Linked DNA regions of Desulfocurvus vexinensis DSM 17965. The protein of the gene in region 1 binds, or shares a complex with, the protein of each later gene. Links are inferred from orthologs where the notes say so. Each region holds a gene or a part of one and is shown on either strand. Other genes may lie near its edges.

Region 1 (6,673 bases):
CGACAGGGTGCCCGGCAGGCCGCCGCCCAGGGCGCACAGCATGTTGCCCACCCCCAGCACGCGGAATTCGCCGTCCAGGTCCACGGGCTTGCCGGTGACGACCTCCATCTCCGAGATGCGGATCATGGCCGAGCCCGCCACCAGCCCGCCCAGGGCCAGCACGTAGCCCGCGCAGTCGGCGATGACCATCCAGTCGATGCTGTCCAGGAAGCCCGCGTCCTGGACATGGGCCCAGGGCGCCCGGGCGGCCAGGGGGCCGAACAGCCAGCCCAGCTCCCGGGCCTGCTCCAGCCCGATGCCCTGCCAGTGCAGGTAGCCGTGGCAGGCGCCCACGGCCAGGGCCAGCAGCGCCGCCACGGCATAGGCGTTGCGGACCCAGCGCAGGACCACGAACAGCGCGACCCCCAGCCCGATGGCCGGAGCCCAGCGCAGGCACAATTCGGCATCGAAATAGCGGGCCATGATGTCGCCCAGGCACACGCTGCGCCCCAGGGCCACCCCGAAGGCCTGGACCACCAGCATGAAGCCCACCGCCGCCAGCACGCCGCCCAGGGCCTGGATGGGCACGTAGCGCACATGGTCGCTGCTGCGCGACAGGCCCGCCGCCAGCAGCAGGGCGCCCGTGAACAGGCCGCACACGGCCAGGGCCGCCAGGGTGGTGGCCAGTACCGCCTCGGCGGGCGCGCCCGTCATGCGCTCCTGCACGAAGCCCGCGAGCAGGAAAAGCACCACGCCGGTCATGGTTTCCGGCCCGGCGGCGGCAAAGGCGATGCGGCTGCGCAGGGCCACCGCCAGGCCCAGCACCGTGGCGCCCAAAAGGGCCATGGTCACCGCGTGGGGAAAGTGCTCCAGCAGCGCGCCCTGGGAAGAAACCAGCGTGGCCACGGCCAGGGCGAAGAGCACGCCCAGGACCCCGGCCACCAGCCCGCCCGCCAGGTTGCCCAGCGCCCCGCCCTCGATGAACCGGGGCCGCAGCTCCGCCTCCATGGCGCGGGACAGCTCGGCCTCGCTGATGGCCTTGCCCCCGGTGCGCCCCGCCGCCTGGGGCCGGGCCGCGGGCTCGGCTTCGATCACATCGTCCAGGTGCAGGTCGCCCGCGTCGGCCGCCACCAGCGAGCTCTCGCCACACCTGGGGCAGCGGACCCTGCGGTCCGCGTATTTGTCCGGGAGCTTCCTGTCCAGCCCGCAGGACGGGCACTTGAAAACAGCCACTGCTCTTCCCCTGAAGGCCTGAGTTTCGTATCCTGTACACGCCTTGCCCGGCCGATGGCAACCGCCCTGGCTGTTTCATCGGTTGTTTCAGGGATTTGAATAGGCCCGGACCCGTTTGCGGGGCCTGGCGGGCCCCGGGGGGAATTTCCTCGCATTTGGCCCTTGACTCCCCCTGGAAATGCTGTACATTCCTTCCTGTCAGTAAATATTCCTAATAACAATTAGTACCCGCAAGGAGCGACCATGAGCAAGACCGAGAAGAACCTGATGGAGGCCTTTGCCGGCGAATCCCAGGCCAACCGCAAATACCTGGCCTTCGCCGAGAAGGCCGACAAGGAAGGCCACCCCCAGGCCGCGCGCCTGTTCCGCGCCGCCGCCGCCGCCGAGACCGTGCACGCCCACGCCCACCTGCGGGCCCTGGGCGCCATCCGCACCACCGCCGAGAACCTCAAGGCCGCCATCGAGGGCGAGACCCACGAGTTCAAGGAGATGTACCCGCCCATGATCGAGGACGCCAAGGCCGAAGGCCACAAGGCCGCCCTGCGCTCCTTCGAGTTCGCCAACGTGGTCGAGGCCGTGCACGCCAAGCTCTACCGCAAGGCCCTGGACACCCTGGACAACCCCGAGCCCGCCGAATACTACGTCTGCTCCGTGTGCGGCCACACCGTCGAGCACGAAGCCCCGGACGCCTGCCCCGTGTGCAAGGCCGCCAAGAAGGCCTTCTTCAAGGTGGACTAGGCGTTCCGGCTTCCGCTTTGCCTGGAAACGGGGCTGTCTTCGCTGGCGAAGGCAGCCCCATTTTTCGGCCCGGGAAGGCCCCCGGGGCGCTCCGCCGGGGCCTGCTCCGGCCCCGTGCGCCCGCCCCGGGGGCCCTTCGCCGCGCGGCCCGGACGGCGCGGCGGGGAAAGCCCGCCGCAGCTCCCTCCCCCGCAGGCAAACAAAAAGGCCGACCCTTGCGGGTCGGCCTTTGATCATCCGGGGTAAGGCGCGCGGGGGCCTAGTACATGCCGCCCATGCCGCCCATGCCGCCGGGCATGGCCGGGGCAGCGGGCTTGTCTTCGGGCTTCTCGGCGATGGCGCACTCGGTGGTCAGCAGCAGGCCGGACACGGAGGCCGCGTTCTGCAGGGCGGTGCGGGTGACCTTCTTGGGGTCGATGACACCGGCCTTGATCAGGTCTTCGTATTCGCCGGTGGCGGCGTTGAAGCCGAAGCCGTCCTTGCCGCCGCGCACCTTCTCCACCACCACGGAGCCTTCCATGCCCGCGTTGTTGGCGATCATGCGCAGGGGCTCTTCGATGGCGCGGGCGATGATGTTCACGCCGGCCAGCTCGTCGTCGTCGGCGGGCTTGATCTTGGAGAGCACCTTGGCGCAGCGCACCAGGGCGACGCCGCCGCCGGGCACGATGCCCTCTTCCACGGCGGCGCGGGTGGCGTTGAGGGCGTCCTCGACGCGGGCCTTCTTCTCCTTCATCTCGGTCTCGGTGGCCGCGCCGACGTTGATCACCGCCACGCCGCCCACGATCTTGGCCAGGCGCTCCTGGAGCTTCTCGCGGTCGTAGTCGGAGGTGGTCTCGTCGATCTGGGCGCGCAGCTGCTTCACGCGGGCCTTGATGTCCTCGCTCTTGCCGGCGCCGTCAACGATGGTGGTGTTCTCCTTGTCGATGACCACGCGCTTGGCGGTGCCCAGGTCGGCCACGGTCATGTTCTCCAGCTTGATGCCCAGGTCCTCGGAAACGACCTGGCCGCCGGTGAGGATGGCGATGTCCTTGAGCATCTCCTTGCGGCGCTCGCCAAAGCCCGGGGCCTTGACGGCGGAGACCTGGAGCGTGCCGCGCAGCTTGTTGACCACCAGGGTGGCCAGGGCCTCGCCGTCCACGTCCTCGGCGATGATCACCAGCGGGCGGGACATCTTGGCGGTCTGCTCCAGCACGGGCAGCAGGTCCTTCATGTTGGAGACCTTCTTCTCGTGGATGAGGATCAGCGGCTCCTCCATCTCGCAGGTCATCTTCTCGGGATCGGTGACGAAATAGGGGGAGAGGTAGCCGCGGTCGAACTGCATGCCCTCGACCACGTCCAGGGTGGTGTCCAGGCCCTTGGCCTCCTCCACCGTGATGACGCCTTCCTTGCCGACCTTGTTCATGGCCTCGGCGATGATGTTGCCGATGGTGGCGTCGTTGTTGGCGGAGATGGTGCCGACCTGGGCGATCTCTTTCTGGTCGCGGGTGGGCTTGGCGATCTTGGAGAGCTCTTCGGCCAGGGCCAGCACGGCCTTGTCGATGCCGCGCTTCACGGCCATGGGGTTGCGCCCGGCGGCGGCGAGCTTCACGCCCTCGGTGAAGATGGACTGGGCCAGGATGGTGGCCGTGGTGGTGCCGTCACCGGCCACGTCGGAGGTCTTGGAGGCCACTTCCTTGACCATCTGGGCGCCCATGTTCTCGAACTTGTCGGCCAGCTCGATCTCCTTGGCCACGGTCACGCCGTCCTTGGTGATGATCGGGGAGCCGAAGGACTTCTCGATGACCACGTTGCGGCCCTTGGGGCCCAGGGTGACCTTGACGGCGTTGGCCAGCTTGTCAACGCCCTTCTTCAGTTTCTCGCGCGCCTTGGCGTCGAAAAGGATCTCTTTAGCGGACATGTCGTTTCTCCTTGTTCATGCAAAGTGGGAAAAATCGGGAACGGGCGGGTTACTTCTCGATGATAGCCAGGATGTCATCCTCGCGCATGACGAGGTGCTCCACGCCGTCGATCTTGACCTCGGTTCCGGCGTACTTGTTGAACAGCACGAAGTCGCCAGCCTTGACGGACATGGGAATGGCCTTGCCCGCGTCGTCGCGCTTGCCGGGCCCGGCGGCCACGATCTGGCCCTTGATGGGCTTTTCCTTGGCGGTGTCGGGGATGATGATGCCCCCGGCGGTGACTTCTTCGCTCTCCAGACGCTTGACCAGGACGCGGTCGTTCAACGGTTTCAGTTTCATGACTATCCTCCGAATGATTTTAAGGAGTGGCTGGTTGCGGCTTTGGCACTCCCGGGTTGCGAGTGCCAGCCCATGGCACCTGATCGCCCGCGACCGGAAAGGCTCATGCCAACCGGCGACGGGCTTCGGGGAGAGTGATAAGACACCTAGGGCGGGTGTCAACACCCGGGGGCGCATTTTTCTGCGCACCCGCCCGGGGCCGCGCCCGGAGGCCACGCACCGCGAGCCACGGGCGACGGACCGCCCTCCGTTTTGGGGTACCAATTGCCGGATTTTCGGGATATGAGTTCCCGCATGCCCTCCTCGCCGCTGTACAGGACGCTCTTGCGCAAGCTGCCCCACGACCTGCCGGGCCTCGTGCTGGTGGTGCTGCTGGCGCTGCTGCTGGCCGTGCCCCTGTCCAGCTGCAACGACAACGAGCCCGTGCGCCAGGTGGACCTGACCAAACGCGAGCCCATCACCTTCCACCAGCGCCAGGAGGAGCTCACCTACGCCTACGCGCCCCAGTACTCCCACGCCACCTCCTACCAGCGCCACCACCTGCTGGTGGAGTACCTGGCCGAGGCCACGGGGCTCAGGATGCGCCAGGTCTTCCCCGACACCTTCGGCGAGCACATGAACATGGTCGATCAGGGGCTCATCGACATCTCCTTCTCCAACCCCTTCATCTACATTAAGATGGCCGAGCGCCAGGGCGCCTGGGCTTTCGCCCGCGTGGTGGAGCCCGAGGGCCGCAACTTCCGCGGCCAGATCATCACCCGCGCCGACAACCCGCGCATCAAGACCCTCCAGGACGTGCGCGGCGAGCGCTGGCTGGCCGTGGACCCCTCCAGCGCCGGCGGCTATCTCTACCCCCTGGGCCATTTCATTGAAAACGGCATCCACAAGGAAGACTTCACCGAGATCGCCTTCGCCCCCGGCCCCGGCGGCAAGCAGGAAAAGGTCGTGCTGGGCGTGTATTCCGGCAAGTACGGCGTGGGTTCCATCCGCGAGGGCACCCTGGCCATCGTGGCCAACACCATCGACGTGTCGCAGATCCGCGTGCTGGACGTGTCGCGCTGGTATCCGGGCTGGGTCTACGCCGCGCGCAAGGGCCTGGACCCCGAAATCGTGCGCAAGATCCGCGACGCCATGATCGCCCTGGACATCAGCAGGCCCACCCACAGGCCGATCCTGGAAAACGCCGGGCTCACGGCCATCATTCCCTCGCAGGACGCGGACTTCGACCCCGTGCGCCGCCTGGCCGAGATGGTCGGGGAGGAACTGCTGCGGTGACCCGCACCCCCCGCTTCCTCGACCGCCTGAAGTTCCAGGACAAGATCAACCTGGGCACCGCGCTCATCGTCATCTTCTTCGGCGTGCTGGTGTCCATCGGCGTGTCGCGCGTCAGCGTGAACGCCATCATCGAGGAGAACCGCGACCGGGGCACCAGCATGGCCAGAAACCTGGCCCTGCGCGCCCTGGACCCCATGCTCGGCCAGGACTTCCTGCGCCTGAAGACCCTGGTGGACGAGGTGGCCGGGCTCTCGCCCTACATCACCTACGCCTTCGTGCAGGACCGCCAGGGCGACGTGGTGGTCCACTCCTTCAAGACCGACTTCCCCGTGGACCTGCGCGAGGCCAACGCCGCCAGGGGGCGCGACGTGCACGTGCAGCTGCTCGACGCCGGATCCATGCGCATCTACGACTTCGCGGCCCCGGTGATCATCGGCACCGACAGCTTCGGCACCGTGCGCCTGGGCATCAGCCAGGTGCGCGTGCAGAGCGCCAAAAGCCAGATCATGGTCACCATCTTCGGCATCACCGCCGCCGTGGCCGTGGCGGCCATCCTGCTCTCCACCCTGTTTGCCCGGGGCATAACCCGCCGCCTGGACATCCTGCGCGAGAGCGCCGAGGAGGTGGTGCGCGGCAACCTCGACGTGCAGACCGCCCCGCCCCTGTCGCGCGACTGCTGGGAGGTCATGAACTGCACCAACCAGGACTGCCCGGCCTACCGCGACGACCGCCACCGCTGCTGGTACCTGGCGGGCACCCTGTGCCCGCACTGCGCCGATGTGGCCCTGCCCGAAAAGCTGCGCACCTGCCGCTCGTGCAAGGTCTTCCTCGAGAACCAGGGCGACGAGATCCAGGCCCTGGCCGAGACCTTCGACATCATGGCCCTGACGCTCAACGCCTACATCGACGAGCTCAAGCAGACCCACAGCGACCTGGAGCGCCAGCGCCAGCTCATGCAGACCATCCTCGACGTGACCCCCGACCTGGTCTCGCTGCAGGACGACGAGCTGCGCTACATGGCCGTGAACAAGGCCTTCTGCACCTATTTCCACCGCAACGAGAAGGACATCCTCGGCCGCACGGACTTCGACCTCTTCAGCGAGGGCCAGGCCGACGCCAACTACCACGAGGACCGCCAGATCCTCATGAGCGGCGCGCCGCTGTCCAAGCAGATCCTCACCGGGCGCAAGGGCGACAAGCGCTGGTTCCAC
Region 2 (6,464 bases), on another replicon or contig:
TGCCCCCCGAGGAGGCCGACGTGCTCTACACCCAGGCCCTGGAATGGACCCAGGGCATCCTGGGCTCTGCGGAGCAGGGCCAGGCCTGCTGAGGCCTCCCCCTCCCCCGGCGGCGCGCCCGTGCGCCGCGCACAACCGCCCCGGGCCGCGACGGCCCGGGGCGGTTGCGTTTCCCTCTCCCGAAATAGCACTAAATAGCAAATGATAGCATTTTACTCTTGACCTATCCATATTAGTTCTACTACCCACAACCTTGTTCTTGAAACATATGCGTTTAAAATCGCAAAAAACAATTTGCGGGCATTTGTAGCGTATACCCTTTGGCCGGTCAGCCGGGGGTTTTGCCGCACCGGCCCGCCCCGCCTCCGGCGCGCCGGGAGCGGCAAACCAGGCGCACCGGAGGCTGCCATGCGGACCCACTGCTCGCGTCCCCCCCGCTCCCCGTTCCCGTTCCTGGGCCTTTGCGCGGCCCTCGCCCTGTTGCTGACCGGGCCTGCCCACGGCGCGGAGAACACCATCCGCCTGGACGAGATGGTCGTGAACGCCACGCGCATCATCACCCCGACCATGCAAAGCGGCGACACGGTGTTCACCGGCACGCAGATCACCACCGACGGTATCGAGATGCAGGGCGGCAGGACCGAAACCAGCATCTACAACGCCCTGCAGGTCATCCCCGGCGTGAACGTGGAAAGCGCCGACGGCTTCGGCCTGAGCCCCGAGCAGAACACCATCCGCACGCGCGGAGTGCGCGGCTACCTGGGGTCGCTGTCCGTGGAGGGCGTGCCCAACTGGGGCGGCAACCCCATCGGCCCGCGCGAATACCTCTACGACACCAACAACTTCGAGGGCGTGACCATCTACAAGGGCGCCGTGCCCGCCGACATCGGCACCGGCATGGGCGCGCGCGGCGGGGCCATCGAGCTGCGGCCCAAATGGCCCAAGGCCGAGCCCGGCCTGGAGTTCGAGCAGGGCCTGGGCTCCAGCGCCTACAGCCGCAGCTTCCTGCGCCTGGACAGCGGCGAGGTCACCGACTCCGGCACGGCGCTGTCCGGGTCGGTCTCCTACACCGAGGCCGACAAGTGGAAGGGCCCGGGCGAGGTCGGCCCGCGCACCAACGTGAACCTGATGCTCCGCCAGCCCACTGTGAACGACGACGACATCAAGATTTTCTTCAACTCCAACTACATCGAAAGCGATATGTACCGCGCCCTGAGCCACGCGGAAACCGAATCGCTCTCCGAAAACCACGACAAGGATTTCAACGAGGAACTGACAGGGACCAATGCCCAGGACATCTACTACTACAAATACAACCGTGGCACGTACAACAACAACGATGTCATGAGCATCATCACCGCCAGCGTGGACGACACCCTCGGCTTCACATTCAAACCATTCTACTCCAAGGAGGACTCCACGGTCTACGCGGGCAACTCGTCCAACAACCGCGTGCAGCAGCGCAACCGCTACATCGAGCGCTTCGGCGCCGCGGCGGAGATGGAAAAGCGTTTCGGCGAGCTGACCACCGTGCTCGGCTACATGTACGAAGCCGTGGACATGCGCATCATCACCAAGAACTACATCCCCAGCACCGGACAGTTCGCGGGCTACGGCATCTACACCCGCAACCTGGACAAGGGGCACATGCACAGCCCCTTCCTCAAGATCGGCGGCGAGCACGACCGCTTCAAGTGGCAGGCCGGGCTGAAGTATTTCTACTACCGCGACCCCGCCACCCACGGCTACACCTCCAAGACAGGGGCGCCCAGCACCCTGGTCCGCCAGGCCGACCTGGACCGCGCCACCAAGGAATACGACGCCCTGCTGCCGAGCGTCGCCCTGTCCTACGCCATAAACGACGCGGTGGAGCCCTTCGCCAGCTACGGCCGCAGCCAGATCCGCCCCTACTCCTACGTGCCGCTCATCAACACCTACAGCAGCAACCGCGCGGCCTTCCAGGCGGCGGGCGTGACCCTGGACGACCTGTTCAACACCCGCGACATGGAGACCACCGACACCGTGGAGGTCGGCGTACGCCTGAGCCTCGGCAGGGCCGAGATCACCCCCTCGGTGTACTACACCAAGAGCGAGAACCTGCTGGTCACCGTCCATGACCCGCGCATCGGCGTCGCGGGCGTGAACTACCAGCAGAACGTGGGCGCGGCCACGGGCTACGGCGCCGAGGTCGAGGCCAACGTCCACCTGACCGAGAACTTCACCTGGTTCCTGAGCCCCTCGTACTCGGTGCTGACCTACGACGACGACCTGACCTTCGCGGGCAACACCCTGGACAGCAAGGGCAGGCAGGTGGTGGACACCCCGCTGTGGATGGCCAAGACCGGCTTCATCTTCCGCCACGGCGGCTTCGAGATCTCGCCCATGCTGCGCCTGCTGGGCGAGCGCTACGGCGACCTGGAGCACAAGGAGAAGGTGGACGGCTACGGCGTGGTGGACCTCTGCGCCTCCTACACCTTCACGGACCTGGACTGGGCCAAGCGCGTGCGCCTGAGCCTGGACCTCTACAACCTGCTGGATTCCGAATACATCTCGGCCATCAACACCGGCGACGACACCCGCGCCGGGAGCAGCACCTACATGGTCGGCGCCCCGTTCACTGCGCTGCTGCGCTTGGCCGTGGAGCTGTAGCCCGCCGTCACCCCGGGCCCACGCCCACACCCACACCCCGCCCCCTCCGGCCCTGGCCGGAGGGGGCTCGCTTCTGCGCCACGGGGCAAGAACCCCGCCCGCAGGCGCGATTCTTGCTCCCCACCCCGCAGGGGGAATTTTTTTCACTGTATCCGGCCAGCAGGAGGAAGCATGCGCATCGACGACAGCACCCAGGGCCCCTGGGCGGCGGCGGCAGCGCCCGCCATCCGGGAGCAGACCCCTCAGGACGCCACCAACGAAGACACGGCGGCAGCCAGCGCCTGGACCGGCGACGACGCCTTCCGCGCACCGCGCGCCGCCGCGCGTCTGGCCGAGGCCGCCTCCGCGACCACCCTGGCCGCCACGGTGGACCCGGCCCCGGTGGGCGGGGCAAGCTGGCTCGCCGAGCGCGGCGCGGCGCTCTTCGGGCAGGGCCGCCCGATGCTGGGCATGAAGGACGGCCTGCCCATCGTGGGCGAGACTGAGCAGGAGCACGCCCAGGGCGTGGCCTACCTCACGGAGCAGCTCGCCCGGCGCGGGCAGGACACCGCGAACCTGGAGTTCATCACCGTGCGCGTCCCGGTGTTCGACGGCGCCACGGGCCCCAAGGTGGGCTGGTTCGAAGGCACGGCGGTCCTGCTGGACGCCAGCAGCCTCAAGGCCGTCGGCCCGGCGGACCTGCCGGAGAACATCGCCAGCGCCCTGCGCACCCTGGCCCGGAACTGAGCCCCCGGCGCAGGACGCAAAAAAAGGGGACCGCCCGCGGGCGGTCCCCTTTTTCTTTGCCTCGATGCCGCAGCTCGGCGCTAGCCCTTGCAGTTGGCCTTGAGGGTTTCGGCCATGTCGGTGGCCTCCCAGGTGAACTCGGGGCGCTCGCGGCCGAAGTGGCCGTAGCACGCCGTGGCCTTGTAGATGGGGCGGCGCAGGTTGAGCTTCTTCTCGATGTAGTAGGGGCGCAGGTCGAAGGTCTGCTGCACGGCGTCGGTCAGGGCCTCGTCGCTGACCTCGCTGGTGCCCAGGCTGGACACGAGCACCGACACCGGCTCGGCCACGCCGATGACGTAGGCGATCTGGACCTGGCACTTGGGGGCCAGCCCGGCGGCGACCACGTTCTTGGCGATGTAGCGGCCCATGTAGGCGCCGGAGCGGTCCACCTTGGACGGGTCCTTGCCGGAGAAGGCGCCGCCGCCGTGGGCGCCCATGCCGCCGTAGGTGTCCTGGATGATTTTGCGCCCGGTCAGGCCGCAGTCGCCCATGGGGCCGCCGATGACGAAGCGCCCGGTGGTGTTGATGAAGATGCGGGTCTTCTTGCGGTCCACGAACTCGCCGGGCAGGGTCTTGAAGATGACCTCCTCGCGGATGGCGTCCACCAGGTCCTGGTAGGCGATGTTCTCGTCGTGCTGGGCGGCGATGACCACGGTGTCGATGAACTTGGGCTGGCCGTCCTCGTAGGTGAAGCTGACCTCGGTCTTGCCGTCGGGGCGCAGGAAGTCGAGGATGCCCTCCTTGCGCACGTAGGTCAGGCGGCGCGAGAGCTTGTGGGCCCAGAAGATGGGCGCGGGCATGAGGGTCGGGGTCTCGTCGCTGGCGTAGCCGAACATCATGCCCTGGTCGCCCGCGCCCTGCTCCTCGGGGGCCTTGCGGTCCACGCCCTGGGCGATGTCCGGCGACTGCTTGTCGATGGTGGACATCACGGCGCAGGTGTCGGCGTCAAAGCCCATGACCGAGCTGGTGTAGCCGATCTCGCGGATGGTCTCGCGCACGATGGCGGGCAGGTCGGCGTAGCCCTTGGTGGTGATCTCGCCGGCGATCATGGCCAGCCCGGTGGTGACCAGGGTCTCGCAGGCCACGCGGGACTCGGGGTCCTGCGCCAGCAGCGCGTCGAGCACGGCGTCGGAGATCTGGTCGGCGACCTTGTCGGGGTGCCCCTCGGTCACGGATTCGGACGTGAAATGGAAACGGCCTTTGTTGCTGATCATGTGGTGCTCCTCCTGAAATGGTTCCCCGTCGGCACGGCCTTGCGGGGATGTTCTGCTTCGCGGCGCGGGCACGGCCCGGGCCGGATGGGGGTTACGGTTGCAAAAGCTCGTTGTCGATGAGCCGGGCGCGGCCCAGGCGCACGGCCACGGCGGCCAGGGCCGCCCCCGCCAGGGTCGCCACGGGCTGCACGGTCTCGGGGTCCACGATCTCGATGTAGTCCACCTCGCCAGCGGGAACATGCGCGGCGTAGTGCGCGGCGATGGCGGCCTTGAGGGTGGCTGCGTCGCGCTGCCCGGCCCGGGCCAGGGCCGCAGCGGCCAGCAGCCCGGCGTGCAGCCCCGGGGCCTGGGCCCGCTCGGCGGGGCCGAGGTAGACGTTGCGCGAACTCAGCGCCAGCCCGTCGGCCTCGCGCACGATGGGCCGGCCCTCGATGCGGCAGGGCAGGTGCAGGTCGCGCACCATGCGCCGCAGAAGCGCCAGCTGCTGCCAGTCCTTCTGGCCGAACACGGCCACGTCCGGCTGGGCCAGGTTGAGCAGCATGGTCACCACCGTGGCCACACCCCGGAAATGCACCGGGCGGCTGGCCCCGCACAGGTGCTGCGCCAGGGGCGGCACCTCCACCCAGGTGCAGTGGTCCGGGGCGTAGAGCGCGCCCGGCTCGGGCATGAAGAGCACGTCGGCCCCGCAGGCCTCGGCCAGGGCCGCGTCGCCCTCGGGGTTGCGCGGGTAGGCGTCCAGGTCCTCGCCGGGGCCGAACTGGGTCGGGTTGACGAACACGCTGACGCACACGCGTCCGGCATTGGCCGCAGCCCAGCGGATGAGGCTGGCGTGACCCTCGTGCAGAAAGCCCATGGTCGGCACCAGGGCCGTGACCTGCCCGCGCGCACGCGCGGCCAGGGCCTGCTGCTGGAACTGCTGCGGATCGCGAACGATATCCATGACGCCGTGAATCCTCCCGGGCCGTGGCCCACAAAAAAGCCCCTCCGCGCAAGGGGGAGGGGCTGATGCGTTACGCGTCACTCTCATGGTCCCTTGCGGGTCTGGCGTTAGCACCTTGCTCTCCGGTGACGGAGCAGGTTGCCGGGCGGTCAACGGGCCAGATCCCTCGCGCCTCTCTGCATGATATGTCAGGTGCGGGGGCCGGGGCTCCCGCGTGAACAGCACGTGTATCCGAAAGCCGCGCCGGGCGCAAGCACTTTGTGAAAACTGGCCGAAGCTCCGGGAAACGTTGTCAATCTTGGCCAGCTTTGCCGCCCCGCCTTCAGGCCGAGCCGCGCAGCAGCCCCGGGCCCAGCTCCGGGAGCGCCGGGCTCCCGGCGGCCTCGGCGCGGCGCGGGCCGTCGCCTTGCCGCGGCTCCGCCACCAGCGGCGCGGCCTCCACCACGTCCAGCAACGTGGAGCGCTCCATGTTGGCCACCTCGCGGCCCACGGGCGGGCCGACGTCCGCCAGCCCGGCGGCATTGGCCAGCCGCGTGTCCAGCCCCGGGGCGCGGATGGCTTCGGCCTGGGCGAGCAGCGCCGGGGCCAGCCCGTCCGGCGCCGCGCCCAGGGCGGCGTCCACGCCCCCGGGGTCGGCGGCCAGGGCCTCCAGGAAGGCCGGCCGGTCCAGGGTCCAGGCGCCGTCTGCGCCCTGGCGGGCGATGCCCAGGCTGTCCAGCTCCGCCGCGCGGTCGGCCAGGGGCGCCCCGGCGCGCGCCGCCAGCCCGGGTTCGAGCAGGTCCGCGTGGTCGGTCAGGAAGGAGTCCAGGTCGCTTGCGGCCTCCAGCAGGGTGCGCACCCCGGCGGCGCGCTCCAGGCCCGGGGCCCCCGCGCCGTCGCGCACCGTCTGGGCCGCG

What was found.
Region 2: the proteins of groL (region 1) and metK are in contact, whole or in part, in a cryo-EM structure (PDB 8P4O), measured with the Escherichia coli proteins. The link is inferred for Desulfocurvus vexinensis DSM 17965 from one-to-one orthologs.

Annotation. Positions count from the first base shown.
Region 1 is NZ_JAEX01000018.1:48,996-55,668, reverse strand. Bases 1,529-4,525 are described here. They hold groL (chaperonin GroEL), read right to left. Parts: upstream 3,848-4,525; coding sequence 2,210-3,847; downstream 1,529-2,209. Other genes in these bases: G495_RS0111820 (phosphate/phosphite/phosphonate ABC transporter substrate-binding protein), read left to right, coding at 4,470-4,525; groES (co-chaperone GroES), read right to left, coding at 3,897-4,187; G495_RS0111835 (rubrerythrin family protein), read left to right, coding at 1,529-1,950. In the rest of the region: G495_RS18925 (cyclic nucleotide-binding domain-containing protein), read right to left, coding at 1-1,212; more of G495_RS0111835, read left to right, coding at 1,456-1,528; more of G495_RS0111820, read left to right, coding at 4,526-5,462; G495_RS0111815 (ATP-binding protein), read left to right, coding at 5,459-6,673.
Region 2 is NZ_JAEX01000013.1:34,103-40,566, reverse strand. The notes cover bases 2,543-5,330. They hold metK (methionine adenosyltransferase), read right to left. Parts: upstream 4,629-5,330; coding sequence 3,456-4,628; downstream 2,543-3,455. Other genes in these bases: panC (pantoate--beta-alanine ligase), read right to left, coding at 4,720-5,330; G495_RS0110120 (hypothetical protein), read left to right, coding at 2,821-3,375; G495_RS0110125 (TonB-dependent receptor), read left to right, coding at 2,543-2,649. Also shown: G495_RS0110130 (EAL and HDOD domain-containing protein), read left to right, coding at 1-92; more of G495_RS0110125, read left to right, coding at 481-2,542; more of panC, read right to left, coding at 5,331-5,568; G495_RS0110105 (hypothetical protein), read right to left, coding at 5,891-6,464. UniProt on the Escherichia coli protein: Catalyzes the formation of S-adenosylmethionine (AdoMet) from methionine and ATP.